3 regions of the Craurococcus roseus genome follow, and region 3 is predicted to be linked to each of the others. Evidence: predicted binding sites of a transcription regulator. Region 3 holds the regulator's gene; each other region holds the start of a gene.

The links. Region 3 encodes LexA, which represses DNA repair genes until DNA is damaged. Its sites were predicted from a motif close to TGTTCTANNTANGTTC; they were not measured.
Region 1: a site for LexA is predicted at 1,427-1,442, ahead of ABD067_RS18745 (S24 family peptidase). Genes of this name have one in related genera too.
Region 2: a site for LexA is predicted at 2,391-2,406, ahead of ABD067_RS05890 (S24 family peptidase). Genes of this name have one in related genera too.

What each region holds. Positions count from the first base shown of each region.
Region 1 is NZ_BAAAFZ010000060.1:137,692-150,613, forward strand. It holds gene ABD067_RS18725 (portal protein) at 1-119, opposite strand, end outside; gene ABD067_RS18730 (hypothetical protein) at 124-363, opposite strand; gene ABD067_RS18735 (hypothetical protein) at 505-969, opposite strand; gene ABD067_RS18740 (hypothetical protein) at 966-1,400, opposite strand; gene ABD067_RS18745 (S24 family peptidase) at 1,529-2,203, shown strand; gene ABD067_RS18750 (lipocalin-like domain-containing protein) at 2,256-2,810, opposite strand; gene ABD067_RS26475 (phosphatidylglycerol lysyltransferase domain-containing protein) at 2,931-3,881, opposite strand; partial or broken gene ABD067_RS26480 (lysylphosphatidylglycerol synthase domain-containing protein) at 4,038-4,916, opposite strand; gene ABD067_RS18760 (lysine--tRNA ligase) at 4,916-6,547, opposite strand; gene ABD067_RS18765 (carbonic anhydrase) at 6,916-7,662, shown strand; gene ABD067_RS18770 (ATP-dependent DNA helicase) at 7,721-10,582, shown strand; gene ABD067_RS18775 (tellurite resistance TerB family protein) at 10,633-11,049, shown strand; gene ABD067_RS18780 (Bax inhibitor-1/YccA family protein) at 11,131-11,925, opposite strand; gene ABD067_RS18785 (calcium-binding protein) at 12,266-12,922, shown strand, end outside.
Region 2 is NZ_BAAAFZ010000009.1:56,678-61,464, forward strand. It holds partial or broken gene ABD067_RS26360 (recombinase family protein) at 1-589, shown strand, start outside; gene ABD067_RS26365 (IS5 family transposase) at 896-1,792, opposite strand; gene ABD067_RS05890 (S24 family peptidase) at 2,437-3,033, shown strand; partial or broken gene ABD067_RS05895 (DUF1269 domain-containing protein) at 3,124-3,633, shown strand; gene ABD067_RS05900 (patatin-like phospholipase family protein) at 3,782-4,787, shown strand, end outside.
Region 3 is NZ_BAAAFZ010000019.1:54,361-67,282, reverse strand. It holds gene trpC (indole-3-glycerol phosphate synthase TrpC) at 1-379, shown strand, start outside; gene ABD067_RS08715 (hypothetical protein) at 515-1,441, shown strand; gene ABD067_RS08710 (glycosyltransferase family 2 protein) at 1,514-2,500, shown strand; gene moaC (cyclic pyranopterin monophosphate synthase MoaC) at 2,497-3,000, shown strand; gene ABD067_RS08700 (molybdopterin molybdotransferase MoeA) at 3,000-4,211, shown strand; gene lexA (transcriptional repressor LexA) at 4,346-5,104, shown strand; gene ABD067_RS08690 (ComEC/Rec2 family competence protein) at 5,115-7,250, opposite strand; gene gltX (glutamate--tRNA ligase) at 7,840-9,249, shown strand; gene ABD067_RS08680 (Bug family tripartite tricarboxylate transporter substrate binding protein) at 9,620-10,630, opposite strand; gene ABD067_RS08675 (cold-shock protein) at 11,074-11,814, opposite strand; gene ABD067_RS08670 (copper resistance CopC family protein) at 12,233-12,616, shown strand; gene ABD067_RS08665 (FAD binding domain-containing protein) at 12,671-12,922, opposite strand, start outside.

The sequences.
Region 1 (12,922 bases), on a different contig from region 3:
GGGCCGCCGGCGGGCGGCGGCAGCGCGTGGTCGTAGCAGGCGCGCCAGACGGGTTCGAGCGCGCGGCGCTTCTCCAGCGCGGCGGCGTGGCGGGCGGCGATGGCGGCGGGGTCGGTCATCGCTTCACTGCCCCAACAGCGACTTGCGCGCGAGGCCGGGCAGTTGCTCCAGCACGCCGCGCGAGGAGGTGGCGACGGTGCCGGCGATGCCGTGGGCGGCGCGGGCGCGGTTCTCGGCCCGCGCCTCCTCGCCGGCGGCCTGCGCCGCGGCTTCCGGCGCGGCGGCCACGACGGGCGCTGCGGCGGGCGCGGGCTCTGGCGCGGCGACGATCTTCGGCTTCGGGGCGCTGAACAGGCCACCCATGCGCTTCACCTCTGGCTTTGGCGGGGAAAACCGGCCCGAAACGCCGCGGGCCCGGCCCTCTGGTAGAGGAGCCGGGCCCGTTCGGTGGGTCGGGGGAGGGATCGGCCAGCGGGCGCAGTTCGCCCGTTGGCGAGGGGAGTTCTACGCGGGCGGAGCGCCAGGTGTCAAGAATATTTTCCTGTCATCGCCGCGCCGCGCGAGGGCGCGAAAAAGGCCGAAGGGGGTCATGGCGAAGGGCGCGCCGGCCCCGAGCACGGCGCGGCAAAGCGACACGCAGGAAAAAGGCGCGAACGGCGGCAGCAGACTCCGGCGCGGCCCGCCCGGCCGGAAGGGGCCGAGCACGGCGAGGCCGGCGCGGCGGTAGAAGCCCGGCAGGTCGAAGCCGGGCGGCAGGCCGTCGAGCCGCGCCACCACCAAGCGGCCCGACAACGGGTCGAGCACCGTCCAGCCGCCCGCGTCCTCCAGCGCCGCGAAGCAGTGGCGGAAGCCCCGGCGGAGCGGCCGCAGCCACGGCAGCTCGCCGCCGCCGCCGAACACGATGAACGCGCGTTGCGCCGCTTCCGCGGCGGCGCGGCGGTGCGCGGGGCGGGGCGCGCCGGCCGTCACGCGCCGCCGCCCGGGAAGGCGATGACATTGGCGCCTCCGACCGGCGCCGGCGGGACGCCCGCCACGATGCCTTTGGCGCGCAGCGGCCAGTCCAGGCGCCGCATGGCTTCGCGCCACAGGCGGGCGTCGCCGCGCTCGCGCGGGGCGCGCGGGTCGGGCGCGGCCTGCCGCTCGCCCCAAATGCCCAGGATGCGCGCGTGCTGCAGGTCGATCCGGCGCTGGCGGTACAAACGGTCGAGGCAACGGACCACGTCGTCGGGCTCGCAAGGCCGTTGCACGCGGCCGGCGCCGGACACGATGCGCGCCCCGTCTCGGCGGGCGACCAGCGCCGCCATCGTCCAGAACCACGCGTCCTCGGCGCTGCGGAACGGCTCGGCGGCGTTGGCGGCGCGCGAAACAGGGGTATATCCAAAACGAACGGCCGTTGTCATAGTGTATGTTCCTCTCGGGAAAGTGAGAACATCGAGAGAACATAATCCCTGGAATGCGAGCATCTCAAGCGCATTTTAAGGAAAATCCACCTATTGCACTCCGAACCAAGACCTAGGATGTTATCCCCATGCGGCACGACGACATCTGGCGAGCCATCGACGCCCTGGCGGCTGAGAACGGCTTGTCGGCGTCCGGCCTCGCGCGCCGCGCTGGGCTCGACGCCACCGCCTTCAACCCGTCCAAGCGGATCGGCAGCGACGGCCGCGCGCGATGGCCTTCCACCGAGAGCGTGGCCAAGGTGCTCGCGGCCACCGGCACGAACTTCGAGGTCTTCGCATCGCTCGTCACGGGCGCGCCCGGCGGCGGCCTTTCGCGCCGCGGCGACGAGGGCGCGCCCCATGCGGACCGCGCCCCGCCGCGGCGCATACCGCTGATCGGCTTCGCCCAAGCGGGCGGCGAAGGCTACTTCGGCGACGGCGGGTACCCCGTGGGGGGAGGCTGGGACGAGATCTCGGTGCCCGAGGTGGGCGACCAGAACGCCTACGCCCTGGAGATCTCCGGCGAGAGCATGGAGCCGGTGTTCCGCGACGGCGACATCGTCATCGTCTCGCCCGGCACCGCGATCCGCCGCGGCGACCGCGTGGTGGTGCGCACCGCCAAGGGCGAGGTGATGGCGAAGCAGCTCAAGCGCCAGTCGGCGCGGAGGATCGACCTGCTCAGCCTCAACCCGGCGCACCCGGACCACAGCTTCGACCTGTCCGAGATCTCCTGGATGCACCGCATCGTCTGGGCGAGCCAGTGACGGCCCGCTGAAGGGCGCGGCACCGGCGGCCGGCAGGCCTAGCGCGCGGCCTTTACCTCGCGCGCTCCCATGTCAGGCGGTTGGCGCGCTGCTCTCCCGCCCACTGGAACCGCGGCGTCGTCAGGGTCAGCCGGTCGCCGGACACTTCGGCCCGGCGCCGGTAGTTCCGCTCCACCTCTTGCGGCCACAGGCTCGCCTGCACGCGGTGGATGACGGCGCCATCCCGCTCGTCCACCTCATAGGTGCCGAAGTAGGCGTAATAGCCCATGTACGCGGCGCCGATCTCGTCCGGGGTGGCGGTCCGCTCGGGGATGCAGCACAGGCGGCCGGGCGCGAAGGTCGGCCGCGGGTCGCGCATGATCTGCACCGCCATGCGGCCCGTCGCGTCGTAGATGATCAGCCCGAGCGGGTTCCGCCCCATCCACTCGTGGCTCACCTCGCCATTCGGCCTCAGGGTCTCGACGGAAACCAGCCTCCACGTCCCGACGACATCGGCGCGCTTGAGGTCGTCGGCCTTGGCGGCGTGGGCGGAGCACAGCGAGGCGACTGCCGCCGCCGTCGCCGCTGCCAGCGCCGACGGCCGGGAACGAAGCCGATGCTTGGTCATGGCTGCCTTCTCCCGCTGGGGGAGAGCGGATTCTAACAGGTTCCGCACGGTCGGGGCGTGATCCGCGTCACGGAGCGGCGCCGTCCGCGGGGGGAGGGATCTCCTCGATGTCGAGCGGCCTCACGTCGCTTCCACGGCCGCCTTCCGTCCGGGCGGCAGTTCCCGCTGCAAGGCGGGTGGCAGGAGCTGGCGCAGCGCCTGGAGGTCGCGCTCCGCACGGCACGCCAGGAAGTGCTTGGCCTCCTCGCCGGGCGCCGCCAACGGCACCGCGGTCAGGCCGATGTCCTCGTAGACGCGCAGCAGGTCGGGGCCGACGCGCCAAAAGGCCGGGTCCACGCCCGCGCGCTCGCACGCGTCGCGGAAGCGCCAGATGGCGGAGATGGCGTCCTGGCGGTCGCCCGCCGGGTCGCCGAGGGCGAGCCAGATGCGGTCGCGCTTGAGGAAGGCGAAGCCCGCCCGCTGCTCCTGGCCGAACACGGCGCCGTCGGCCTGCACCGGCGCCAGCGCGCCGAGCGCCCGCAAGCGCCGCCGCGCCCCGTCGTCCCAGCCGACCACCCCGAGGCGCGCGGGCCGCAGCAGCCGGACCACGCCGACCAGCAGCAAGACGCCGGTGAGGCCCACCGTGAAGCGGAGCGACCAGGGCGCTTCCCTCGACAGCACGACCTCCCACCAGCTCTCGTCCGAGAACGGGCCGCCGCTGTAGGCGACCAGCGCGAGCGAGATGCCGCACACGGCGACCGCCGCCAGCGGCACCAGCGCCTGGTCCGAGAGCGGCTCGCGGGTGAGGCGCGCGTCGCGGTAGAAGGCGCCCCGTAGGGCGGCCAGCAGCGCCGCCGTCAGCAGCACCGCGCCCCAGAGCCACCAGCTCTCGCCGCGCGCCCAGACGACCACGGCGGCGTTGAGCAGCAGCAGCAGCGAGCCCCACCACGCGATGGAAAGGCGCCGCAGCAGGCCGTAGGCCATCACCAGCAGCAGCGAGCCCACCACGGACGCGGCGAAGTGCGACGCGAGCGCGGCCGCCCGGCCGAGCCAAGCCTCCGCGTCCGTGCCGCGGACCGGCAGCGCGCCCATGAAGAGCAGCAGCGCGCCGGCGAGGGCGACGAGCGAGGCGATGGCCGGCACCTCCAGCGCCTCCGTCCCGCGCCCGAGGGCGGTGACGCGCGCGAGCACGCCTCGGCGCTGGCCGACCTCGAAGCCGGCGAAGAGGCCGCCGGCGATGAAGAGCGGCACGATGTAGTAGTAGAGGCGGAACACCAGCAGCGCGCCCACCACCTCCGCCGCCGGCATGTAGGGCTGGAGGCCGAGCATGATGGCGCCGTCGAAGACGCCCAGGCCCCCGGGCACGTGCGCCAGGATGCCGGCCGCGTAGGCGGCGAGGTAGATGCCCACGAAGCGCAGGAAGGTCAGCCCTTCGGCGGCGGGGAGCAGGGCGTAGAAGATGGCCGCCGTCACCGCCACGTCCACGGTGGCGAGCGCCGTCTGCGCCAGCGCCATGCGCGGCCCCGGCAGGTCGATGTCGTACTTGAAGACGCGCACGCGCCGCACGAAGAGGCTCAGCACGACGTAGCCCAGCACCGCGCCCCAAAACGGCACCACGAGGAGCCGCAGCGCCCAATGCGGCAGGTGCTCGCCGAACCAGGGCACCACCTCCGGCTCGACCAGCAGCACGAGGCCGCCCAGCGCCAAGCCACCGAGGCCGAAGGTGAGGGAGGTGAAGCCGACGACCTTGGCGATCTCAAGCGGCGTCAGCCCCCAGGCGGAGTAGAGGCGGTACCGCACCGCCGCGCCCGAAACCGCCGCGAAGCCGAGGTTGTGCGCGAGCGCGTAGCCGCAGAAGGAGGCCACCATGGTCCTGGGCCAGGAGACGCGGCGCCCGGCGTAGATGGCGCCAAGCTTGTCGTAGATCGTCAGCACCAGGTAGGCGACGACGGTGAGGCCCGCCGCGATCCAGAGCGCGCTGACCGGCAGGGCCGCCATGGCGGCGCGGATGTCGGCCACCGAGAGGTGGCGGAACTCCTTCTGCACCACGTAGACGGCGCCGACCAGCAGCGCGACGCCGAACACCGCCGCGCCGTGCCGGCGGAGCGAAGCCGCCGCTCCCGCCATCAGACCGCCTCGCGCGCCAGCGCGGTCTCGATCAGGCCTATGGTGCCCGGGATGCCGTAGAGGGCGACGAAGCTGCCGAAGCGCGGCCCTTCCGGCTGGCCGAGCAGCACTTGGTACAACGCGTTGAACCAGGCGCGCGACACGCCCGGCCGGCCCCCGTCCTTGCCTTCGGACAGGAAGGGTTCGCGGCGGCCGGCGTCGTAGACGAGGTCCTGGATGGCCCGCGCGCGGTCGTCCGGGGGCAGGGCTTCGAGGTCGCCGGTGCGTTCGCGCAGCGCGGCCATCAGGGCCCGCAGCGCTTCGGCCTCCGCCGGCGTCGGGGCGCGGCGCTCCTTCCGGGGTTCGACGAAGTCCTTGTAGTAGTTGACCGCGTGCCGGCAGAGCGCGGGCAAGTGGTCGCGCCCCGGATCGGCGGTCGCCGCCTCGGGCGCGTAGCGGCGCACGTAGCCGAGCAGGTGCTCCGGGTCGTCGGAGCCGAGCACGGAAACGAGGTTCAGCAGCAAGGAGAAGGGCACCGGGCTCGGGGCGACGTTCGGCACACGGCCGTCGTGGATGTGCCACGCGGGGTTGGCGGGCTCCGGCGCGGCGCGCAGACGCTCCAGGTTGGCTTGGTAGTCGTCCACCGCGCGCGGGATCACGTCGAAGAAGAGGCGCTTCGCGCGCTGCGGCGCGGGGTACATGAACTGGGCCAGCGACTCGGGCGGGGCGTAGCGCAGCCACTCCTCGATGGTGAGGCCGTTGCCCTTGCTCTTGCTGATCTTCTGCCCGCCTTCGTCCAGGAACAGCTCGTAGGTGAAGCCCACCGGCGGCTCGCCGCCCAGGACGCGGCAGACCTGCGAGGAGAGCTTCACGCTGTCGATCAGATCCTTGCCGGACATCTCGTAATCGACGCCGAGCGCGAACCAGCGCAGCGCCCAGTCGGCCTTCCACTGCGCCTTGCAGTGGCCGCCGGTGATGCGCGTGCCGTGGCGCTCGCCGCTTTCCGGGTCGCGCCAGACCAGCAGGTCGTCCGCCGGGCGCACCTCCTCCATCGGCACTTGCATGACGACGCCGGTGCGCGGGTGGACCGGCAGGAAGGGCGAGTAGGTCGCGCGGCGCTCCGGTCCCAGCGTCGGCCGGATCACGTCCAGCACCGCCCCGTGGCGCTCCGCCATGCGCAGCAGCGCCGCGTCGAACCGGCCGGCGCGGTAGTAGTCGGTGGCGGAGGCGAACTCGTAATCGAAGCCGAAGGCGTCGAGGAAGGCGCGCAGCCGGGCGTTGTTGTGCGCCCCGAAGCTCGGGTGCGTGCCGAACGGGTCGGGGATGGCGGTCAGAGGCTTGCCGAGGTGGGAAGCCAGCATCTCCTTGTTCGGGACGTTGTCCGGCACCTTCCGCAGCCCGTCCATGTCGTCGCTGAAGGCGAGCAGGCGGGAGGGCAGGCCGGTCAGGCGCTTGAAGGCGTTCCGCACCCAGGTCGTGCGCGCGACCTCGCCGAAGGTGCCGATGTGCGGCAGGCCGGAGGGGCCGTAGCCGGTCTCGAACAGCGCTTCGCCCTTCCCGGACGCGCGCAGGCGATCGGCGACCTTGGCCGCCTCCTCGAACGGCCACCCCTTGGGCACGCCCGGCAAGGCTTGTGTCAACTGCGTGCTCATCCTCGTTTGGCGATACGTAGAGGGTTGTGGTCGGCGGCGGAAGGACCGGCTCCGGCGTTGCGAGGGGTCGCGGCCGGGCGAGGACTGTCGGGCACAACCGCCGTTGCCGCAACGGCGCGGCCCGCACACGCCTAGCGCCGGAGGGCGCCGCCGGTTCATGGCCCCAGCCGCCGCGCCGGCTCCTCGGAGAACGAAGGCGAGCTGCGGGCGAACGCGGCGCGGCCCCTCGAAGGCCGGCGCCCGTCCCGACAAGCCACCCGAGCGGAGACGCGGACGGCGGAGCACGGGTGGACGCCGCAGCCTTCGGTGGGTATCGCTCCCTATCGGGCGCGGCAGGAATTCCGCGCCGCTTCGATGGGGAGCGACGGATGCAGCTTTGCGAGTGCGGCCGGAACCACGCCGCCGATCCCGGCCGGCGGGCCTTCTTCGGGGCGGCCGCCGCCCTGGGGCTCGGCTGCGCGGCGGCCAGGATCGCCGCGCCCCCGGCGGCCCGGGCCGCCGACCCGGTGGCGCGGACCACGCTCACGCCGGGCCAAGCGCTGCAACTGCTGAAGGAAGGCAACGACAATTACCGCACGGACGCGCCGTTCCGCGGCGTGCAGGGCCGCGAGCGGCGCGTGGAGCTGGCGCGCGGCCAAGCGCCCTTCTGCGTGCTGGTCGGCTGCTCCGACAGCCGGGTGCCGCCGGAACTGCTGTTCGGCCGGGGCTTGGGCGAGTTGTTCATCGTCCGCAACGCCGGCAACACGGTGGACACCGCCGCGCTCGGCAGCGTCGAGTACGGCGTCGGCGTGCTGGGCTGCCCCTTGATCGTGGTGCTCGGGCACGAGAGGTGCGGGGCGGTCGCGGCGGCGGTGGACCTCGTGGAGAAGAACACCGCCTTCCCCGGCGTCATCGGCGAGATGATCCAGCCCATCGTGCCGGCGGTCTTGGAGGCGCGGCGCGCGACGGGGGGCGACCCGCTCCACAACGCGGTCGTCGCCAACGCCAAGCGCGTCGCCACCCGGCTCGGCGCGCAAAGCGCGTTGATCCAGGACGCGGTGCGGGCCGGCAAGCTCAAGATCGTCCCGGCGACCTACGACCTCGACGACGGCGACGTGGAGTTCTTCGACGGCTGAGAAGGGCTGCCGGCCGGGGTTCGACGGCGCGGGCCTCGGCGCCTTATCCTAGCGCCCGATGCCCCCCCGCGCCCGCAGCGGTGCCCCCTCCTCCCCCGCGCGGCTTCTGCTCCCGGAAGCGCCGGCCCTCGTCGCCGGCTACGGGCGCGGCACGCTGCTGACACCGGACGGCGAGCTGCTCGCGCTGTCCGCGTCGGACCTGCACGCGGCGCTGCGCGACCTGCCGCCGCCGCTGCTCGTCCACGCCCCGGCGACGGCGCGGCGGCTCGACCTGCCGCGCTTCGACGACGCCTTCGACCTGTTGGAGCTGTTCGCCTTCTGCCTGCCGGCCCAGGCCGCGGCGCCGACGCCGCGCGGCTTGGCGGCGGCGCTGGACCTGGAGCCGCCGCGCGACGACGCGGCCGCCGCCGCGCTGCTGCCGGAGATGGCGGCGGCGGTGCTGCGCCGCCTTTCGGAGACGCGCAAAGCGCCCTTGAACCGCGACGCGGCGGCGTTGGCGGCCAAGCTCGCGGACGCGGCCGCTTGGCCATGGGCGCCCTCCGTGCTGGCGGCCCTCGGCGCGCCGAACGCGAGCCCATCGACCGATGCGCTGAAGGTGTGGCGCCGGCTGCCGGACTGGGAGGACCAAGGGCCGCCCCTGCCGCCGGCGGCCTTCCCCGTGGCGCCGGCCGAGGCGCGGACGAGGCTCGCGCAGATTCTGGGCCAGTCCGCCGAACAGCGCCCGCAGCAGGCCGACTACGCCTCCGCCGCCGCGGCCGCCTTCGCCCCGCGCGAGGCGAGCGGCGCGCCGCACTTGGTGCTGGCGGAGGCCGGCACGGGCACCGGCAAGACGCTGGGCTACATCGCGCCCGCCAGCCTCTGGGCCGAGCGCAACGGCGCGCCGGTCTGGATAGCCACCTACACCCGCAACCTGCAACGGCAGATCGACCAGGAACTGGGCCGCCTCTACCCGGAGCCCGACGAGCGCCGGCGCCGCGTGGTGGTGCGCAAGGGGCGCGAGAACTACCTTTGCCTCCTGAATCTGGAGGAGGTGCTGGGCCGGGCGGGCGACCCGCGCTTCGCCGTGCCGCTCGGCTTGGTGGCGCGCTGGGCGTTGGCGACGCGCGACGGCGACCTGCTCGGCGGCGACTTCCCCGGCTGGATCGCCGAGCTGTACGGGCCGGCCGCGGTCTACCCGCTGGCCGACCGGAGGGGCGAGTGCATCCGCTCCGCCTGTCCCCGGTACAAGCAGTGCTACGTGGAGCACTCCATCCGCCGCGCCCGCGGCGCGACCCTGGTGGTGGCGAACCACGCGTTGGTCATGGTGCAGGCGGCGCGGGGCGGCGGGGAAGACGGCCGCCCGGTGCGCTACGTGTTCGACGAGGGCCACCACCTGTTCGACGCCGCCGACGCGGCCTTCTCCGCCGCGCTGACCGGGGCGGAGGCGGCGGAGCTGCGCCGCTGGCTGCTCGGCGCCGAAGGCGGGCGCAGCCGCGCGCGGGGCCTGCGACGGCGGATCGAGGAGCTGGCGGCTGGCGAGATGCCGGAACTGGTGCCTCCCATGGACGCCGCCCTCCTCGCCGCCCGCGCCCTCCCCGGCCTCGGCTGGACGACGCGGCTGGGCGAAGGGGAGCCTCCCGCTCCGGAGGCGGAGCCGGACGGCGAGGCGGCCGTCGCCAAGCGCGCGAATCCGACCGAAGCGTTCCTGCGCGCCGTCCGCCGGCAGGTCCTCGCCCGGACGGACGGGGAGGAGGGCCTCTACGACGTCGAATGCGACCTGCACCCGCTCAACCCCGGGCTGTCCGATGTGGGCGAAGCGCTGGAGCGCGCCTTGAAGCGGCTGGAGGAGCCGCTGGCGACGCTGCGCGACCGCCTCCAGGCGCGGTTGGAGGGCGACGAGGTCGACGAGCTGGACACCGGCGACCGCATCCGGCTGGAAACGGCGGCCAAGGGCATCGAGAACCGCGCCCTGGTGCCCCTGCGCGCGTGGCAGGCGATGCTGCGCGCGCTCCGCGAAGCGCCGCCCGCGCCGGGCGAGCGGCGGGACTTCGTAGACTGGCTCGCGGTGGGCCGCCGGGACGGGCGGGAGGTGGACGCCGGGATGCACCGGCACTGGCTCGACCCCACCGCGCCCTTCGCGTTGGTCGTCGCCGCGCCGGCGCACGGGCTGCTCATCACCTCCGCCACCTTGCGCGACGCCGGCCTGGGCGCCGACACGGAGGAGGAGTGGGCGGCGGCCGAGGCGCGGGTCGGCGCGACGCACCTGCCCGCGCCCGCGATCCGCGCCGCCGTGCCCTCCCCCTTCGACTACGCCGCCCGCACCCGCGCTTTCGTGGTCACGGACGTGGACAAGGCGCGCACGCCGCAGGTCGCCGCCGCGATGGCGGCGCTGTTCGAGGCGGCGGGCGGCGGCGGCCTGGGGCTGTTCACCGCCATCCGGCGGCTGCGCGAGAGCTACCACCGCATGGCGCCGGGGCTGGAGGCGTCGGGCATCCCGCTCTACGCCCAGCACGTGGACGCGATGGACAACGCCACGCTGGTGGACGTCTTCCGGGCGGAGGAGAACGCCTGCCTGCTCGGCACGGACGCCATGCGGGACGGGGTGGACGTGCCCGGCCGCTCGCTCCGCCTCCTGGTCTTCGACCGGGTGCCCTGGCCCCGCCCGTCCATCCTGCACCGGGAGCGGCGCGTCCACCTCTCGGGCGGCGAGCCCAAGGCCTACGACGACGCCCTGGCGCGGCACCGGCTGCGGCAGGCCTTCGGCCGGCTGATCCGGCGTGCGGACGACCGCGGCGTCTTCGTGCTGCTCGACCGCTCCTGCCCGAGCCGGTTGCTGGCCGGGCTGCCGGAGGGGGTGGAGGTCCAGCGGGCCGGGCTGGCGGAGGCGGTGGCGGAAACGCGGCGCTTCCTCGCCCCCGCGCCCGAGCGCACGACACCCTGAGTTGACGCCGCCCCGCTGGCGCGCGACGGAAGGGCGGAAAGGAAGGTTCCATGCTCCACCCCCGCTTCAAGCCGCAGGAGGCGCTGGTCTGCGCCATGGTGCTGATGGCGGCCGCCGACCGCCAGATGTCGGACGCCGAACTCGGCATGATGTCGCGGCTGGTGCAAGAACTGCCGGTGTTCAGCGACTTCCACCCGAGCGAGATCGGCAACGTCACCGAGACCTGCCTTTCCCTGCTGGAGCAGACGGACGGCCTCGACGCGGCCTGCACCATCATCCGGGACGCCCTGCCGCCACGGCTGCGGGAGACGGCCTACCTACTGGCCTGCGAGGTCGGCGCGGCCGACGGCGACCTGACGCAGGAGGAGTTGCAGTTCCTCCAGGACTTCCGCATCGCGCTCGACATCGACCGCCTGATCGCCGGCGCCATCGAGCGCGCGGCGCGGGCCCGCTACCAGGTCATCTGACGCCGCGCGGCGACGGCGCCAAAGAAAAAGGCCCCGGGTTCACCCCGGGGCCTCCATTCGCCGCAGCGGCGCCCTACCGGGTCACTCGCTGCTCTGCCGCACGCCCACGAGCTGCAACAGGAACTGGAACAGGTTGATGAAGTTGAGGTACAGGCCCAGCGCGTCCATCACGCTGCGCTTGCCGGCCTCTTCCGTGCCCTCGGCGTAGGAGTGCTCAATGTAGTCGGCCTTGATCCGCTGCGTGTCGTAAGCGGTCAGGCCGAGGAACACGAGCACGCCGATGACGCTGATCGCGAACTGCAGCGCCGAACTCGCCAGGAAGATGTTGACGATGCCCGCGAGGATGAGGCCGATCAGGCCCATCAGCAGGAAGCTGCCCATCCGCGTCAGGTCGGCCTTGGTGGTGTAGCCGTAGAGGCTCACCGCCGCGTACATGCCGGCCGTGATGAAGAAGGTGCTGGCGATGGAGGCGCCAGTGTAGCGGAACGCGAGGTTGCTGAGGCTCGCGCCCATGCACACGCAGAACGCCCAGAACAACGCCTGCGCCGTGCTCTTACTCAGGCGGTTGTAGCCGAAGCTGAGCACCAGCACGAAGGCGAGCGGCGACAGCGCGGCGACCCAGAACAGGATCGTCGGCTGCATCACCACGCGGCCATTCGGCAGCGTCCGGGCCGCGTAGAACAGCTCCTGGATCGCCGGCACCGTCACCACGGCGAGCGCCACGATGCCGGTGAGCAGCAGCCCGGAGGCCATCCAGTTGTAGACCCGGAGCATGTATGCCCGGAGCCCGGCATCGACGGCGGCCGCGTCGGCGGTCGCAACGCGACCCCAGCCTGGCGCACCCGTCGTGTATCGATAGTCGGGACCAACGGCCATTTGTCGGAAAACTCCCTGCAGGGGGACATCCCCAGGGCAATGATATATGGACGACGCTTAAGGTTGAACAAGTGGAATCGGTGCGTGCTCTGGTTTCAACCATTCGCACGTCGTAGCCAGCCCTGATGCTCCGCGGCGCATCGCGGCCAAGCGGCGGCAGGCGCACCAAGAACTTTGCAACGATGCGACAGACGATGCCGTGCTGCCCAGTCGATCGATAAGTACTCGACATAATAATGATGTAGCAAAATTTTGATAACAGGAACGCGACAGCTGCGTCCGTTCTCCGATGGGGTCCGTAAGCCCCTTGGATCATCTCGATCCGTTGGAGACGCGCTTAATGGATAATCACGACCACCACGGCATGCCGCACGACCATGGTTCCGGGGCGGAGCACCACGGCCAGGGCGGCGACCACGGTTACAACGGCGAGCGTCGAGAGGCCGTCTCCTTCGACCGCGAGCAGAAAGGCTCCAACGGCGCCGACGTGCTCCGGGCCGGCGAGATCTTCCGGGCCGACCTCCAGGCGCTGAACAACTCCGGCGTCGGCGGCCACGTCGAGTTGGCGCGGCAGGGCGACCGCATGACGGCGCGGGTGGAGGCCGAGGGCCTCGAAGCGGACCAGACCCACATCCAGCACATCCACGGCCGGGTCGGCGAGGACGGCGAAGCGCGGGAGTCCAACGTCCCGGGCGAAGCGTTCGACACGGACGGCGACGGCTTCGTCGAACTGGCCGAGGGCATCCCGAGCTACGGGCCGGTGCTCTTCAACCTGACCTCGCCGCAGGGCGCGGACGCGTCCGGCTTCCCGACGGCGCCGGGCGGCAAGGTGAATTTCGAGGAGACCTACGACCTTTCCCAAGCCGGCGGCTTCGGGATGGGCTTCGGCGCCGATGACCTCGCGCCCTTCGACCTGCGCGAGTACGTCATCCACGGCCTTTCCGTGGACGGCTCCAAGGGCGCCGGGACGCCGGGCGAGGTAGACGGCACCGAAGGC
Region 2 (4,787 bases), on a different contig from region 3:
GGGCGTGACGGTCGACCCGGCCGAGGCCGCCGTGGTGGCCGAGCTGTTCGCCATGTACCGGGAGCCCGGGGCCTCGCTGATGCGGCTCGCCATGCACCTCGACCGGCGCGGCATCCCGACGCCCACGGGCACGCCGCGGTGGTCGAGCCCCACCATCCGGGGCATCCTGCGCAACCCGACCTACACGGGGCAGGTCCACGCCCAGCGCACCCGGTACCGCGCGCCCACGCACCGGCGCTCGGCGACGCACCCCATCGGCCACCCCCACGGCACGGCGGTGCCGCAGCCGGCCGCCACCTGGCTCCTCGTCGGCCAGGTGCCCGCGGTGGTGAGCCAGGCGCAGTTCGATGAGGTGCAGGCCAAGCTGGCGGCGAACCGCTCCTTCGCGCGGCGGAACAACACCGCGCACCAGTACCTGCTGCGCGCGCTGGTGAGCTGCGGCCGCTGCGGCCTCGCCTGCACGGCGCGGGCGGTCAACGGGCGCAACTTCTACTACCTGTGCGGCGGCAAGGGGCACAGCACCTTCTCGCACCGCGCCACCTGCTGCGCGGCGCGGTACACGCCCGCCGGCCAGCTCGACGAACTGGTGTGGACGGACCTCTGCGCCTTGCTGGGCGAGCCGGCGCCGCTGGCCACGGCCGTGGCACGCGCCCACGGCGGGGCGTGGCTGCCGCAGGAGCTGCTCGCCCGCCGCGACACGCTGCGCCGCGCCCAGGCGCACCTGCGCCAGCAGATCGAACGGCTCACCGACGCCTACCTCCGGGCGGTCCTCCCGCTCGACGAGTACGAGCGGCGGCGCCGCAACCTGGAAGGCCGAGCGCAGGCCCTGGCCGGCCAGGAGGAGTTGCTGTGCAACGACGCGGAGCGCCGCCAACGGCTTGCCGGCGTGGGGGCGTCACTGGAGGCATTCCGCGGCCGGGTGCAGCACGGGCTGGCCACGGCGACCTTCGAGCAGCGCCGGCAACTCGTGCTGCTGCTCATCGACCGCGTGGTCGTCACCGACGCCGAAGTCGAGATCCGCTACGTGCTGCCCACCAGCCCCGAGAGCGAGCACGTCCGGTTTTGCCATTTGCGGAAAGACTACTTCGACGACCCACCTGCGGGGGATCACCCGGAAGCCGCGCGGCTTGGCTTCCAAGCCGTAGCGCCAGAGCTGCCGGTCGCGGTGTCGCGGGATCTCGACGCGCCAGCCGCGCTCGGCGGCGAGCCAGCGCGCGAACGGGCCGTCGTAGGCGCCGTCGGCCCACACCAGCTCCACGCGCGGCAGGTCCGACGGGGCCGCGCGCGCGATCAGCGCCTGAGCGCCGAGCCGGTCGTGCACGTCGGCCGCGTGGACGTGGGCGAGCAGGACGAGGCCGCCCGCATCGACGAGCAGGTGGCGTTTCCTGCCCGCGACCTTCTTGCCGCCGTCGTAGCCCCGCGCGGGCCCGCCCGCCGCCGAGCAGCGCACGGTCTGGCTGTCCACGATCGCCGTCGAGGGCTCCGGGTCGCGGCCTTGCGCCGCGCGGACACGGCCGCGCAGGCGGTCGTGGGCCGCCTTGATCGTGCCGTCCATGCGCCAGCGCCGGAACTGCGAGTACACGGTCGCCCAAGGCGGGAAGTCGCGCGGCAGCATGCGCCACGCGCAGCCCGACCGCAGGAGGTAGAACACGGCGTCTGCGAGCAGCCGGCGCGGCCACTTCTCGGGGCGCCCCAGATGGCTGCGGCGGGCGAACAGCGGCGCGAGGAGCGACCATTCGGCGTCGCTCAGGTCGGACGGGTACGGACGGTGCGAGGGGGCGTCGCGGGGCATGGCGGGCTCTCCGGCAAGGCCGGAAAACAACGCCAACTCAGCCTCTTAGCAGCTCACGACGGTTGGCAGACAGTTTCTAGGGGCTGTACCCCTTCAATGGGTCTTTCAGGTCCGAAGCGAAGGTCCGGCTGTTGTGCCAATCCCGGGTGCCGTAGGCCCGCTCTACGGCTTCCGCGATGGCGTTGCGGACGGCGACCTCGGCGATGTGGAGGGGGGGCCGAAGGCCGCCGAGACCCGGGCGTTCCACACATAGAGCCGGAGGGCCCTCGCGCGGTCGCCGCCCGCCTCCTTGACGTAGGTCCCGAAGCGCGCGGCCGAGAGCACCGCCGGTATGGCGGCGAGTTCCGCTTCGGTGAACGCCGGCGGCAGAGCCCCGGGTGTGTCGCCGGTCATCGAGAAACCTTGCGTTGACCCGGCGCGAGGCGGGGCCTATTCAAAACGCGTGAGCCTCCAGGGGTACGGGCGAAAGCCTGTCTTGGGGGGACAACCCGACTACCCCGCGGCCCGCCTTCCGGCGGGCCGTTGGCGTTTCAGGGCCCCATCTTAACTCGCCCTTTCTCCTTCGCGCCTCGCGAAACTCGCGATTGTCCGTCCATGTTGTTCTCTATACATTCTTGCGCTCGGAGCGAATCAGGAGCCGGGGCGTGTCGGGCGGCGACTACGATGGCGGCAACACGACGGGATTTGTTTCGCCGGCGTCGGACAGCCTGGAAGGGCCGATCGACCTGTCGGAGATCCTCGACCTCCGCCGGCCGCACCGCTACCCGGTCCGCGTCCGCGGCGACGCCCTGGTAGAGCGGGGCATCCGGCACGGCGACATCCTGATCGCCGATGCCGCGGCGCCCCCGGCTCCGCGACGGGTGGTCATCGCCATGGTCCATGGCGACGTGCTGGTGTGCCAGCTCGCGTTGAAGCGCGGGAGTTGGTGGCTCAAGCCGACTGTCCAACAGCCCCTCCACGCGCACCGCGCCATTCGGCGCGTCGGAGAGGCGGCGGACGAGGAAGGGCGCGAACGCACGGGCGCGCCCTTCCTCCACGAGCACGCGGGCACGCGCGCCGCGGGCGGCGAGGCCGTCGTCGCGCCCGCCGCCGAAATTCGCCGCCGCCAAAGGCCGGCGGAAGGCCCAGGCCACGGCGGTGCCGGGGACCTCTTCCGCGAGCGCGGCCAACGCCTCGACGACGTTCATCGCGGAGCAGTTGGCCGGGCTGGTCAAGGCAGCGAGCCTGGAGTTGGACCGTGAAGCTGTCGAGTTGCTGGACGCGGCGAGCGCCTGAAGCCGGAACTGTCGGCTCCGCATGGCGCTTGCCGTGCGAAGCGAGAGGAGGTGCCGATGTCTGAACTGATCGTTGTCGGGTTCGAGGACACCGAGCAAGCCGACCGGGCGCTCAACGAACTCGTCCGCCTGACCAAGGAGCACCTGATCGACCTGGAGGACGCCGTGGTGGCGATCCGCTCGCCCGACGGGACGGTGCGGATCAAGCAGAGCGTCAACCTGGTCGGCCTGGGCGCGGCGCAGGGCGGCCTGTCCGGCGCCTTGTGGGGCTCGCTGGTGGGCCTCCTGTTCCTGAATCCGCTACTGGGCTTCGCCGCCGGGGCCGCCGTGGGCGCGGGCAGCGGCGCGCTGGCCGGCAGCCTGGGCGACTACGGCATCGACGACGACCTGATCCGCTCCATCGGCGAAACGCTCCAGCCGAACACTTCGGCCCTCTTCGTGCTGGTCCGGAAGGTGCAGCCGGAGAAGGTCCTGGCCGACATCACCGGGGCGGGCTTCAAGGGCCGGGTGATCCGCTCTTCCCTGTCGCCGGACCAGGAGCAGCGGCTCCAAGCGGCGTTGTCGCAGGCCCGGCGCCAGGACATGGGCGCCGCCCCCGCATCCGGTGCGGCCTCGGCCGCGGCGCCGTCGTCGCAGCCTTTCGGTGGGGCGGCCGGCGCCACGGCCACGGCCGGCCCGGATCCGGTCTGAACCGGCACGAGGCGGGGAAGCCGCGATGCCGGAAAGGTCGGCCAACGCCCCGCTCCAGCGCGACCGCGTCCTGGTGGACCTCGCCCTGCAAGGCGGGGGGGCGCACGGCGCCTTCACTTGGGGCGTGCTGGACCGCCTCTTGGAAGAGCCTTGGCTGGAGATCGAGGCGATCTCCGGCACCTCCGCGGGGGCCATGAACGCCGCCGTTCTGGCCGACGGGCACGCGGCCGGCGGGGCGGAGGGCGCGCGGGAGGCGCTGGAGCGGTTCTGGTCCGCCGTGTCGCGCGCAGCCATGTTCAGCCCGATCCGGCGCACGCCGCTCGACGCGCTGCTCGGCCGCTGGACCCTGGACGCGTCGCCCGCCTTCGTCGCGCTGGACCTCGCGGCGCGGCTGGTCTCGCCCTACCAACTGAACCCGGCCGGCATCAACCCGCTGACCGGCATACTCGCAAGCGTGGTTGATTTCGACCGGCTGGCGCGCGCGCCGACGCGGCTGTTCGTCACCTGCACCAACGTCCGCACCGGCCAGGGCCGGGTGTTCCGCAACGCCGAAGTCACCTCGGACGTGCTGCTCGCCTCCGCCTGCCTGCCCCAGATGTTCCAGGCGGTGGAGATCGGGGGCGAGGCCTACTGGGACGGCGGCTACTCGGGCAATCCGACCATCACGCCGCTGGTGCGGGACTGCTCGTCCGACGACACCATCCTGGTCCAGATCAACCCGGTGGAGCGGCCCGGCGTGCCGCGCACGGCGCGGGAGATCAACAACCGCGTCAACGAGGTCTCCTTCAACGCCACCCTGTTGAAGGAGCTGAAGATGATCGACCTTTTGCGGGAGGTGGCGAACCCGGGCGACTGCGAAGGCGCGCTCTGGGCCAGGATGCGCGTCCACCGCATCGCGTCCGCGGCGATGACCGACCTCGGCTACTCCTCGAAGCTCAACGCCGAGTGGGACTTCCTGTTGTTCCTGCGCGACGAGGGGCGGCAGGCGGCGGACGCCTTCCTCCAGGCGCACGGGCACGACCTCGGCCGCC
Region 3 (12,922 bases):
CTGCGTGCTCCTCATCATGGCGGCGCTGTCGGACGCCCAGGCCCAGGAACTGGAGGACGTGGCCCGCTCGCTGGACATGGCGGTGCTGGCGGAGGTGCATGACGAGCGCGAGCTGGACCGGGCGCTCGGTCTGGAGACGCGCCTGATCGGCATCAACAACCGGGACCTCAGGACCTTGCGGACCGACCTCGCCACGGCGGAGGCGCTCGCCCCCCTCGTCCCAGCCGATCGCATCCCGGTGGCCGAAAGCGGCATCCGCACCGACGAAGACGTGCGGCGCATGGCCGCCGCCGGCGCCCGCTGCATCCTGGTGGGCGAGCACCTGTTGCGCCAAGCGGACGTGGCGGAGGCCGCACGGGCGCTGGTCCACGCGCTCTGACCCGCAGCCAGCGAAGGGCATGTGCCGGTGTGGTGCGCCGGGTGGAGGGGTGTGGCCCTCACGCCACTTTGCGTGCCCGTATCGTTGCGGGACATCTAGACACATGCGCGGATGGGGTGCCATCTGCCAAGCCGGATGTCGACGACAACGGTCCTATTTCAGATCCACTACTTCGACCGCTGGGCGGAGAAGGCATTCAGCGACCTGCGCGCCGGCGCGCCACCGAACCACGAATTTGTCGTGCTTATGCACCTGCCCGTCAGCGCGCCTGTGCCCGAGAGGGTGTTGCGCCACCCGCACCACATCGTGCGCACGCCGGAACTCCTCGCCCTGCCCTACCCCGCCAAGGTCGGCGGAGAAGGTTGGAATTTGTGGCACGACGGCCACACCGACCTGATCCTGATGCATTACTGGCGGGCGCATCCAGGCCACGATCGGTACTGGGCCATCGAGTACGACGTCCGCTACACCGGCCCCTGGCGCCGCTTCTTCGCCGCTTTCGAAAACGACGCCAGCGACCTGCTGGCGCCGATGCTCTGCCGCCGGCGCGACTTCCCGGAATGGTTGTTCTGGCCCTCGCTGGTTTCGCCAGGCACGCCCCCGTCCGACGCGGAGGCCGTCAGCAGCTTCATGCCGGTGTTCCGAGCGTCCGGCCGTCTCATGCAGGCGATGGACGAAGCCTACCGGCAGGGCTGGAGCGGCCACCTCGAATGCAGCTTCGCCACGATCGCGGCGACTCGCGGCCTCGCCATCGCGGACTTGGGCGGCGATGGCGAATTCACGCCAGAAGCGCGCCGGGGCCGTTTTTACAGCGGCACCGTGCGCGACGTGTACCGCGCACCGGGTTCCTTCGTGTTCAAACCGACCTTCTTCCGCACTGGTTCACGCCCGGGCATGCTTTGGCATCCGGTGAAGCCGTTCTGGTTCGGGGCGGAATTCCGCCGGGAGTTGCTCGTGGCCCGTTCGGCGGTCGGCCGTGTGATCCGGAGCCGTGCGGCTTGGCTGCTGCCCTCGCGCTGGCGGCCGCCCGGCAGCTTTTCGCGCAACGCCCCGAGCCGGTGAACCAGGGAGTGGCGGTCGGCCCTCGCGGGCGGATCGCGCCGCCTCCTCCGCCGCCGCGCGTCCTCCAAGCGCATGGTTGACGTCGGGTCCGCTCCGCCGGTGGTCACCGCCTCCATCCTGATTGCGGCGCACAACGCCGCGGCCTTCCTCGACGGAGCCGTGTCCTCCGCGCTTTCGCAGACCTGCCGCACGGTCGAGGTGGTCGCGGTGGACGACGCTTCGTCGGACGGGACGCACGACCTCCTCGCCGCCTGGGCCCGGCGGGATCGGCGGCTGACGGTGTTGCGCCACCCGCAGCGCCGCGGCGCGGGCGCCGCGCGCAACACGGCCATCGCGCACGCGCGCGGGCGCTGGCTCGCGGTGCTCGACGCCGACGACGCCTTCCTGCCGGAGCGCATGGAGCGCTTGGTGCCGCTCGCCGAGGAAACGGGGGCCGATCTCCTGGCCGACAACCTCGTGGAGCGGGATTTCGACACCGGCGCGCGGCTCGGCACCGCCTTGCCGCCGGCCGACATGGCTTCGGCCGGGCCGATCAATTTGGCCGCCATGCTCCGGCGCGACCGGGTCGACCTACCGGGGCGGTCCAAGATCGGCTATTTGAAGCCCATCATGCGCCGCGATTTCCTGGAGCGCTCCGGGGTGCGCTACCGGCCCGAGATCCAGGTCGGGGAGGACCTCCTCTTCTACTTCGAGTGCGTCCGCGCGGGGGCGCGCTTCCGCCTCGCGGCCGACCAAGCCCTGTACCTCTACTCGGTGCGCGGGGGCTCCGCGTCGAACCAGGGCGCGGGCGCCCTCCACCTCAGCGCCGCCACGCGCCGGATGCGCAAGCTGGCGCGCGGGCTCGCCGACGCGGAACTGGATGCCTTGCTCCGCCAGCGCCAGCGCGCCGCCGACTCCGATTGCTTCGACCTGGCGATTGAGGCGCGCCGGCCGCGCGAAGCGCTCCGCTACGCGCGCTGGGCGGACCCGGCGCGGGTGGCGCGCCGGCTGGGCATGGCCGCCAACGCCCTGAGCCGGCGCTTGGTAGGCGGCGCTCCCGCACGGGACGGGCGCCTGTGAGCGGCGGCGGTGAAGGGGGCGGCGGAGGCGACCGCTTCACCCATTTCGACGAAGCGGGCCGGGCGGCGATGGTGGATGTCTCCGCCAAGGCGGAAACGGCGCGCGTGGCGGTGGCGCGCTGCCGCGTGGTGATGGCGCCGGCAACGCTCGCCCGCATCCAGGAAGGGCAGGTCGGCAAGGGCGACGTGCTCGGCGTGGCCCGGCTCGCCGGCATCATGGCCGCCAAGCGCACCTCCGACCTGATCCCGCTTTGCCATCCGCTGGCGCTCACCAAGGTCGCCGTGGACCTCTCGCCGGCGCCGCCCGACGCGGTGGAGATCGAAGCGACGGTGGGGCTCACCGGGCGGACCGGGGTCGAGATGGAAGCGCTGACGGCGGTGACGGTGGCGGCGCTGACCGTCTACGACATGTGCAAGGCGCTGGACCGCGGCATGCGCATCGAGGCGGTGCGGCTGGCCCGCAAGTCCGGCGGCAAATCAGGAACTTACGAGGCGGAGTGATGATCTCGGTCGAGGAAGCGAGGGAGCGCATCCTCCAGGCGTTCGCCCCCACGCCGGCCGAAACCGTGCCGCTGGCCGCATCCGGCGGTCGGGTGCTCGCGCGGCCCGTGCCGGCCCGCCTGACCCAACCGCCGGCCGATGTCTCGGCCATGGACGGCTACGCGGTGCGGGCTGCGGACGCTTCGACAGCGGGCGCCGAGTTGCGCGTCGTGGGCAGCGCCCCGGCGGGGCACCCCTTTGCCGGCGCGGTCGGTCCCGGCGAGGCGGTCCGCATCTTCACCGGCGCCTTCGTGCCCGACGGCGCGGACGCCATCCTGTTGCAAGAGGATGCCGAAGCCGACGAAGGCCGCGTGCGAGTGGGCGAGGCGGTCCGCCCCGGCCGCTGGATCCGCCGCCGCGGCCTGGACTTCGAAGAAGGCGAATCGCTGCTCGCGGCCGGCCGGCGGTTGACGGCGCGCGACGTGGGCCTCGCCGCCGCCGCCAACCACCCCTGGCTCACCGTCCACCGCCGCCCGCGAATCGGCATCCTGGCGACCGGCGACGAGATCGCCCTGCCCGGCGAGGCGGTGATCCCGGGGGGAATCGTCAGCAGCAACGCCCACGCCCTGGCGGCGCTGGTGCGCGCCAACGGCGGCGAGCCTTTGGTGCTGCCCATCGCGCCCGACGACGAAGCGGCCATCGCGGAAGCCGCGGCGTCGGCGCGGGGCTGCGACCTCCTGGTCACCACCGGCGGCGCCAGCGTGGGCGAACACGACCTGGTGCAGAGCGCCCTCGGCCCGGAAGGCTTCGCGCTGGATTTCTGGCGAATCGCCATGCGGCCGGGCAAGCCGCTGATCTGGGGGCGACTCGGGCTTACCCCGTTGCTCGGCCTGCCCGGTAACCCCGTGTCGGCGCTGGTTTGCGGCGTGGTGTTCCTGGTGCCGGCGTTGCGGCGCTTGTCGGGCTTGGCCGGCGAGTTGGCGCCGCGGACGATGCGGGCGCGACTCGGGGCGGCGCTGCCGGAAAACGACCGGCGCTTCGATTTCCTCCGGGCGCGGCTGGAAAAGGCACCGGAAGGCGAAATCGTCGCCCTCCCCTTCCCGGTGCAGGACAGCTCCATGATGAAGACGCTCGCGCGGGCGGACGCCCTGGTGCTGCGCGCGCCGCACGCCCCGGCGGCCGCGGCCGGGGAAACGGTGGAGGTCATCCTCCTCGATGATCTGGGTGTTTGAGACGAAATCCATTCCGCACCCTTGGGGAAAACATTTGACGCCATCGTAGAACTTTTATAGAACGTCGTTGACAGTTGCTGATTTGTTCGGTGCCACTGAGGGCACCGGCCCGCGGCGACGGACGGAGGCGATCTGTGCTCACCCGCAAGCAGCACGAGCTGCTCATCTTCATCGACCGGCACCTTCGCACGACCGGCTTCTCGCCTTCCTTCGAGGAAATGAAGGACGCGCTGAAGCTGAAGTCGAAGTCCGGTATCCACCGCCTCATCACCGCCCTCGAAGAGCGCGGCTTCCTGCACCGGCGCGCCCACCGCGCCCGGGCGTTGGAGGTGCTGCGCCTGCCCGAGAACCTGGCGCCGAGGCGCGGTAGCGCCAGCGGCGACAACGCGACCGCGGCCGCCGCCTCCGCGCCCGCCGCCGCTCCGCCCGCGGCCGCTTTCACCCCCAACGTCATCCGCGGCAACTTCGCCGCCCACCTGTCGGGCGTGCAGAAGGCGGCCAACGAGGCTGCGGCCGTCAACCTGCCGCTCTACGGCCGGATCGCCGCCGGCCTGCCCATCGAGGCGCTGCGGGACCAGGGCACCGGCGTCGAGGTGCCGGCGGCCATGCTCGGCGGCGGCGAGCACTACGCCTTGGAGGTCGCGGGCGACTCGATGGTCGAGGCCGGCATCCTGGACGGCGACACCGTGCTGATCCGCCGCGGCGACACCGCGGACAACGGCTCCATCGTCGTGGCGCTGGTGGACGAGAGCGAGGTCACGCTCAAGCGGCTGCGCCGCCGCGGCAACTCCATCGCGCTCGAAGCCGCCAACCCGCGCTACGAGACGCGCATCTTCGGCCCGGACCGGGTGAAGGTGCAGGGGCGCTTGGTCGGGCTGCTGCGGAAGTACTGAGCTTCCTGGGCTACTCCGGCTCGGGCGTCGGCTGCGGAGGCGCTTCGCGCGCCGCCGCCGCGTTGCGCGGCTTCGGCTGCGGCGGCACCCAGGGCCGCGCCCCCCGGGCCTCGCGGTCGCTCAACACGCGCGGCCCCGCCGGTTCCAGCCAAACGGCGTGCGCGCCGTCGCGCCACACGGAAAAGCGGTCCACCACCCGCGCGGCGCACCGGCCGCGCACCGGCTCGGCCGACACCACCAGCGGCGCGCCGGCGCAGGCCCAGGCCGGCGGGTCACCGCGCAGGAGCACCGCCGCGACCGCGCCGGCCGGCGAGGGCCGGATGGCGCACGCGCCGGCCTCGCAGGCGATGGCGCCGCCGGCGAAGGTTCCCGCGCGCTGCGGCGGCAAGAGTTCGGCCGTCTCCCGCCCGTAGAGGCGCAGCCATACGTCGCGCGTGAGGTTGGACGCGCCGGACAGGCGTTGCAGCAACAGTCCGTCCCCGGTTCGCAATGCGATCAGCCGCGCGTCGGCCGAGACCAGCATGTCCGGCGGACGCTGCGCCGCACCCGCCACGAAGCCCGCGACGATCACCGGCACGCCCAGCAAGCGCCAGCGGCTCCGCCACAGGCAAAGCCACGCCATGCCGAAGGCGACGACGCATAGCCCCCCGGCCGTGATGGGCGGCACCGGCACCGCCGCGCCGGGCCAAGCGGCGACGGCGCGCGCCACGGCCAGCACCGCCTCCACGCCCCAGCCCATCGGCGCCAGCGCCAGCCCTTCCAGGCCGAGCGGCATAAGCGCCACCGCCGCCATCCCGGCCGGCATGATCAGGGCCGAGGTGAGCGGCACCGCCACCGCGTTGGCGACCACGCCGTAGAGCTGCAACCGGCCGAAGTGGTGCAGGCCGAAGGGCGTCGTCGCGGCGCCGGCGAGGATGGAGGTGGCGACCGTGCCGAACAGCGCCACCGCGATCCGGCGGCGCCAGCGCCGCTCCGGCGGCGGCAGGCGCGGCCGCAGCCATTCCCAACCGGCGATCAGCGCCATCACCGCCGCGAAGCTCATCTGGAAGCTCGGCCCCAGCACCGCCGCCGGTTGCAACAGCAGCACCACGGCCGCGGCGAGCGCCAGGCCGCGCATGGAGATCGCGCGCCGGCCGGTCAGCAGCGCCAGCGTCGCCAGCGCGGCCATGGCGAAGGAGCGCTGCATCGGCACCTCGGCGCCGGTGAGCAGCATGTAGAACCCGCCCACGCCCAGCGCCCCCACCGCCGCCAACGGCTTGCCCGGCAGGCGCAGCGCCAGCGGCGGCACTGCGGCCAGGGCGAAGCGCAGCACGGCGAAGGAGACGCCCATGACGATGGCGATGTGCAACCCCGACACCGACAGCAGGTGCGCGAGGCCCGAGTCGCGCATGGCCGCGAGGTCGGCGGCGGGTATGGCGCTCTGCCCGCCGGTCAGCAGCGCGGCGGCGATGGCGCCCGCGCCGCCCGGCAGCGCGGCCGTGGTGCGGGCCTCGATCTCCGCGCGCAGGCCGGCCAGGGGCACGCTTTCCGCGCCGGGCTCGACCGAGGCGCGGCCGATGGCGAAGCCGCTGCCGCCGAGGCCCGAGAAGAAGGCCGCGCGCTGGAAGTCCCACGCCCCGGGATAGGCCGGCGGGACCGGCGGGCGGACCAGGGCGCGCACGCTCAGCACGTCCCCCGGGGCGGGTCGCGCCGGATCCTCGCTCCGCAGGCGGACGCGGATGCGGCGCGGCAGGGCCGGCTCGCCCTCGCCGAGGCGCGGCCGTTCCAGCGTGACGCGGCGGCCTTCCGGCAGAATGTCGACCGACGCCACCTTGCCCGTGACGACGACGGCGCCGCGCGGCAAGTCGAGCGGCGCCGGCTGCCGCCCCGCGTGCCAAAGGGCCGCGGCGAAGCCGAGCGCGAGCGCGGCGACGAGGCCCGACGCCCAACCCGCCGCCGCGCCGCGCCATGCCCCGACCAGGAGTGCGAACAGGACGAGTGGCGGCGTCACCCAAACCGCCGCCGCCGGCGGCTCGGCCGGCAACGCGAAGTAGAGGAGCACCCCCGCCCCGAGCGCCACGGCGAACCAGGGGGCGAAGCGCAACCGCTCCGCTTCGGCGAACTGGTGCAGCCATTGCGCGGCGCGTCCTGGTTCCGCCGCCGACACCAGGAGAGGAACGGACGCGGCGGACGGATTTGGCGGCGGCGCAGGCATCGTGTCGAACCTGCCGCGACGCGCGCGCCGCCGTCAACCATAAGGCGAGTTTCGCTGCTCGGTCGCGCGGCGCACCGGTGCCGACCGGGTTTGCGCGCCGTCCCGCCCTTGGCGCTGTCCGGCGCGGGCGTCGCCGGCGATCGTTGCTCTCCCAGGAGGCAAGACCCGCGAACGGCCTTCGTTCCACGACCTCCTCAAGAAGGCCGTTGGGTTCCACGCTTTTGCGGCCGCAACCTGGACGCTTGGATCGGCCGGATGGCACGCTTGACGCGCAGGGGACCGGCTGACGGCCGTAGCGGTCGAGTTGGGAGGCGTGGCCGTCCTCGGCGTGGAGGCGCACCGGATTTCGCGGCGCGGTGCCCCGGCCGGTACGGCGCCCGGCTCCCATGCCCGGCCTCCGTGCATCACCGCCGCGCGGCGATCGGCGGGCCGTCGGTGCTCGCGCCCATGTTGGCGGGCGTGCGCCGGCGCCTTGCGGGCGCGTCGCCGCGGCGGCAAGCCTGCGCCCTCTCCTCCGCCTCGGCAGATCGCAGGTACAAGCATGTCCGTCCGCACCCGCTTCGCCCCTTCCCCCACGGGCTTCCTGCACATCGGCGGGGCACGGACCGCGCTGTTCAACTTCCTCTTCGCGCGGCGGCACGGCGGGCAGTACCTGCTGCGGATCGAGGACACCGACCGGGCGCGTTCCACCGAGGAGGCCGTCAGGCAGATCCTGGACAGCCTGGAATGGCTGGGCCTCCGGCCGGACGAGCCGCCGATCTTCCAGAGCCGGCGCGAGGCGCGGCACGCCGAGGTGGCGCGGGAGCTGCTGGCGAAAGGCCGCGCCTACCTCGCCTTCGATACGCCCGAAGAGCTGCAACAGGCGCGGGAGTGCGCGGTCGCGGAAGGCCGGCCGCCCCGCTACGACGGCGCGTGGCGCGACCGCGACCCGGCCACGGCGCCGGCGGGGGCCAAGCCGGCGATCCGGCTGAAGGCGCCGCGGGAGGGCGAGACCGTCGTGCCCGATCTGGTGCAGGGCGAGGTGCGCGTCTCCAACGCCGAGCTGGACGACATGATCATCCTGCGGTCGGACGGCACGCCGACCTACCTGCACGCCGTCGTGGTGGACGACCACGACATGGGCATCACCCACGTCATCCGCGGCGACGACCACCTGACAAACACCTTCCGCCAATGCGCGATCTACGACGCCATGGGCTGGACGCGGCCCAGATTCGCGCACATCCCGCTGATCCACGGCGCCGACGGGGCCAAGCTGTCCAAGCGGCACGGCGCGGTGGGCGCGCTGGAGTTCCGCGAGCAGGGCTTCCTGCCGGAAGCGCTGTGCAACTACCTGTTGCGCCTCGGCTGGGGGCACGGCGACGAGGAGGTGGTGCCGCGCGACCGGGCCATCGCGCTGTTCGACCTCAAGGACGTCGGCCGCAGCGCCAGCCGCATGGATTACGCCAAGCTCCTGCACCTGAACGGCGTGTACCTGCGCGCGGCCGACGACGACCGGCTGGCGCACGATGTCATGGAGCGGCTGGCGAAGCGGAACGTCCTCTTCGGCGCCGAGGGCGCGGAGCGGGTGCGGGCGCTGATGCCGGACCTGAAAGAGCGGGCGAAGACCCTGGAGGAGCTGGCCGGCGCGGCCGCCTTCGCCGCCGTGGAGGGGCCGCCGCCGATGGAGCCCAAGGCCGCCGCGCTGCTGACGACGGAGGCGCGGGCGCGCTTGGCGGACTTGGCGCAGTTCCTGTCCGACGCGCCGTGGGAGCGGCTGGAACTGGAGCGGTGGCTGCGGGACTACGCCGAGGTGAAGGGCGTGAAGCTCGGCCAAGTGGCGCAGCCGCTGCGCGCGGCGCTGACCGGCAGCACACAGAGCCCGCCGATCGACGCGGTGCTGGCGGCGCTGGGGCGGACGGAGGCGATGGACCGGGTGCTGGCGGCGGTGGGCGACCTGGAGGTGGGTTGAGGCCGCTCCGGCGGGCGGCGTCCCATCCACCGCCTTTCCATCCTACGGCCCTGCCACCTCACTGTCGGCGCCCCCGACGAACGCCCCTTCGGCGATGGGATGCTCACGGTCCCAGCCAGCGCGGGAGCGAGGCCGCACAGGCGGAGGGACGCCCAGGGCAAAGCCGTTTCCGCCGCGCCGGGCCACGCGGCCTGCGCCTCCAACCGAGCGTGGCGGCATGAGTCTGCCCGCACGCCTTCGCGGCGTGCCGGCGCCGCGCCCGACCCCGGCGTGTCGGACCGCGTAGAACGTCGGCGCTGGGCCGTGATCGTCCCGATCGGCGCCCCCGTCGGGCGGCCGGCCGGTCGCGCCTGCCGCGCGCTCCCGCCCCTCAGTCCACCCGCGCCCCGGACGCCCGCACGATCTCCGCCCAGCGCCCCACATCCGCCTCGTGGACGCGGCGGAACGCGTCCGGCGACGTGTCCTTGGGCGGCGTTATGCCTTGGCTCTCCACCAGCCACCGGCGGAATTCCGGCGCGCCGACGATGCGCGCGACCTCGGCGTTCATGCGGTCGCGCACCGCCGCCGGCAGGCCGGGCGGGCCGAGCAGCGCGTACCACGTGCTGCTCTCGAAGCCCTGGAGGCCGCACGCCTCCTCCACCGTGGGCACGTCGGGCAGCGCGGGCAGGCGTTCGCGCGTCGTCACCGCGAGCGCCCGGACTTGGCCTTGCTGGACCGCGCCGATGGAGGGGCCGCTTTGGTTGAAGAACACGTCGGTGTCGCCGGCGAGCAGCGCGCCCATGGCGCCGGGTTGGCCGCGGTAGGGGACGTGGGTCAGCTCGATGCCGGCCGCCTCGGCGAACTGCGCGCCGGTGAGGTGCGTGGACGCGCCGTTGCCGGTGGAGCCGTAGTTGAGCGCGCCGGGCCGCGCCCTCGCCGCCGCCAGCAGGTCGGCGCAGGCGCGGTACTGCGGGCGGCGCTCGGGGCTCACCAGCACGACGTTCGGCACGTCGCCGAGCAGCGCGACGTGGGTGACGTCGCGCACCGGGTCGAAGGGCAGGTCGCGGTAGAGGCTGGCGTTGATGGCGTGGGTGCCGGCGGTGGCCAGCAGGAACAGGTGCCCGTCCGGCCGCGCCTTCGCCACCGCGTCGCTGGCGATGTTGCCGCCGGCGCCGGTGCGGTTGTCCAACACCACCGGCACGCCGAGCGCGCGGCCGAGCGGCTCCGCCAAGCGGCGGGCGTAGATGTCCACGCCCGAGCCGTTGGGGAAGCCGCCGAGGATGGTGACGGGCCGCGACGCCGGCCACGCGGCGGCGGCTGGGTCCTGGGCGCCCGCGGGCAAGGCCAGCAGCACCGCGGATACGGCGGCGGCGGCTGCGGCGGCGCGGCGACGGACGGCCATGGCGGGCTCCCCTGTTCCTTTTCGCGGGCCAGCGTAACGGCCTGGGCCACGGTCCGGAACAGGCTCGCGGCGCGCACGCCGTCCACCGTCAACGCCACCAACCTGGCGGCGATGGCGCGGGCAACATGGGCAAGGGTTGTTGGGCCTGCCCGCCGTCGAGGGAGGGCGGAGGCGCCGCGGCGCCGCACGGCGGGCGCAGCGCGCCGCAGTCCCAACGCACCGCCGGGGGCCGGCCGGCGATGGAGCCGCCTGGGTGGTGGCGGCACTCGCACAGCTTGCCGTCCAGGCACGCCACGGCGCCTTCGAGCGGAGGCGCGCAGCGGGGAAGCGCGGACGCTCCTCCGCCGCTGGCGAAGATCAGGAGCAACGGGAAGAGGAAACGCATGCCGGGCACGGTGCCCGGCATGCCTTAAGGAGGCGTGAAGGCGCCGCCGCAGGCCGCGCTACGGCTTCAGGTTCACCGCTTGCCGGCCACGCTGGCCGTCGCGCACTTCGAGGTCGACCTTCTCGCCCTGTTGGACGTCCTGACGCCCGGCGCGCTGGAGCACGGAGGAATGCAGGAACACGTCCTGGCCGCCGTCCTCAGGGGTGACGAAGCCGAAGCCCCGCACCTGGTCGAACCACTTCACCGTGCCGCTGAGGTCGTAGGTCGGGCCGCCGGCGTCTGCGCCGAAGTCGCGCCGGGGCGGCCGGTCGCCAAAGGGCCGTGGGCCGCGTTCGCCGAAGGTCCCGCCGCCGCCGAAGTCGCGCCGTGGGGGACGGTCGCTGTACCCGCCGCCGCCGAAGCCGCCACCGCCGCCGAAGTCGCGCCGGGGCGGCCGGTCGCCGTACCCGCCGCCGCCGAAGCCGCCACCGCCGCCGAAGTCGCGCCGGGGCGGCCGGTCGCCGAAACCGCCTTCGCGGAACGGGCGCCGGGCGCCGGGCGCCGCGCCGCCTTCCCCGCGCTTCAGCTCGGTGATGCGCGTGACCAAGCGCCGGCCTTGCCGGTCGGACCCGATCTCGCAAACGAGGGTGTCGCCGGTGTCGGGGGGTTCGATGCCCGCTTCGGTCAAGGCGGAAGCGTGGAAGAAGACGTCCTGCCCGTCCGGGCCTAGGACGAAACCGAAACCCTTCCGCGCGTTGTACCATTTGACCTGGGCCTCTATCGGCCCGTCGCCGCCCTGATTCTCAATATCCGAAGGCACTTTTTTCAACCCGTGTCTGTGTCGCGCGCGCCGCCCGTCAGCAAGCGGAGCTAGGCTCCACACCATGGCACCACGGGGCCTACAATGCGAGCGGCTTTTCGCGGAAGCGCATCGTTATTTCGACGCGTAAGCAAGTGCCTGCTGATCGAACAAGCCGGCCAAGCGGCGCGCATCTCGGCGCGCTACCCCCGCGGCCAACGCCGGGTCCGATCGGCACCATGAGGCGAATGCCGCGCCGCTAAATTCGTATACTGCGAGCGCATCAAGGGCCGAGCCGTCCCGGCCCTTTTCTGGCGCCAGCCCACCCCGCGGCCGCCCGGCGAGAGTTCATCCCGGCTACGCGCCATGGAGGGTTGCCCTCGGCCAACGCCGGCCCAGTTTGCCCGCGTTGCTGCACGAGGACAGACCTTTGCGCCCGATGCTTTTCTTCCTGGCCGTGCTCGCCGCGGCCCCGGCCGCCGCCGCGGCGCCCGCCACCGCGACGGGCAGGCCCGCCCTGCTGCATTCCGATCCGGCGCAGGGAGCGGAGACGCGGAGCCTGCCGGTCGCCGTGCGCCTCCGCTTCAACCAGCCCATGCGGCTGGAGCGCCTCAAGCTCTACAACAGCGAAGGCGTCGAACAAGCGGTGCGCCTCAGCCGCGATTCGGCGACGCCGTCCCTCGAGCATCGCGGAGGCTTCGCCCGTTTGCGGCCGGGCCGCTACCGCGCGGAGTGGTCGGCCTCGTCGCCCGCCGGCGAGACCATCGGCGGCACGCTGTTCTTCGTGGCGAAGCCGGGCGAGCAGCAGCGGGCGGGGCCTTAGCGCGGCGGCACCGGGGCCGCCGCGCCGGGCGCGGGAACGCCCGCGCGCCTCGCCTCAACCGGCTTCGGCGACCGCGCGCTTGGCCATCACCGTGACCAGGTGCGCCCGGTACTCGGCGCTGCCGTGGATGTCGCTGTTCAGGCCTTCGGAAGGCTGCTTGATGTTCGCCACCGCGTCCGGCGCCCAGTTGGCGGTGAGCGCCCGCTCCATCTCGGCTTGGCGGAACACGCCCGGCCCCGCCCCGTTCACCGCGACGCGCACCTCGCCGCCTTTGGTCTTGGCGACGAAGACGCCGGCCATGACGTA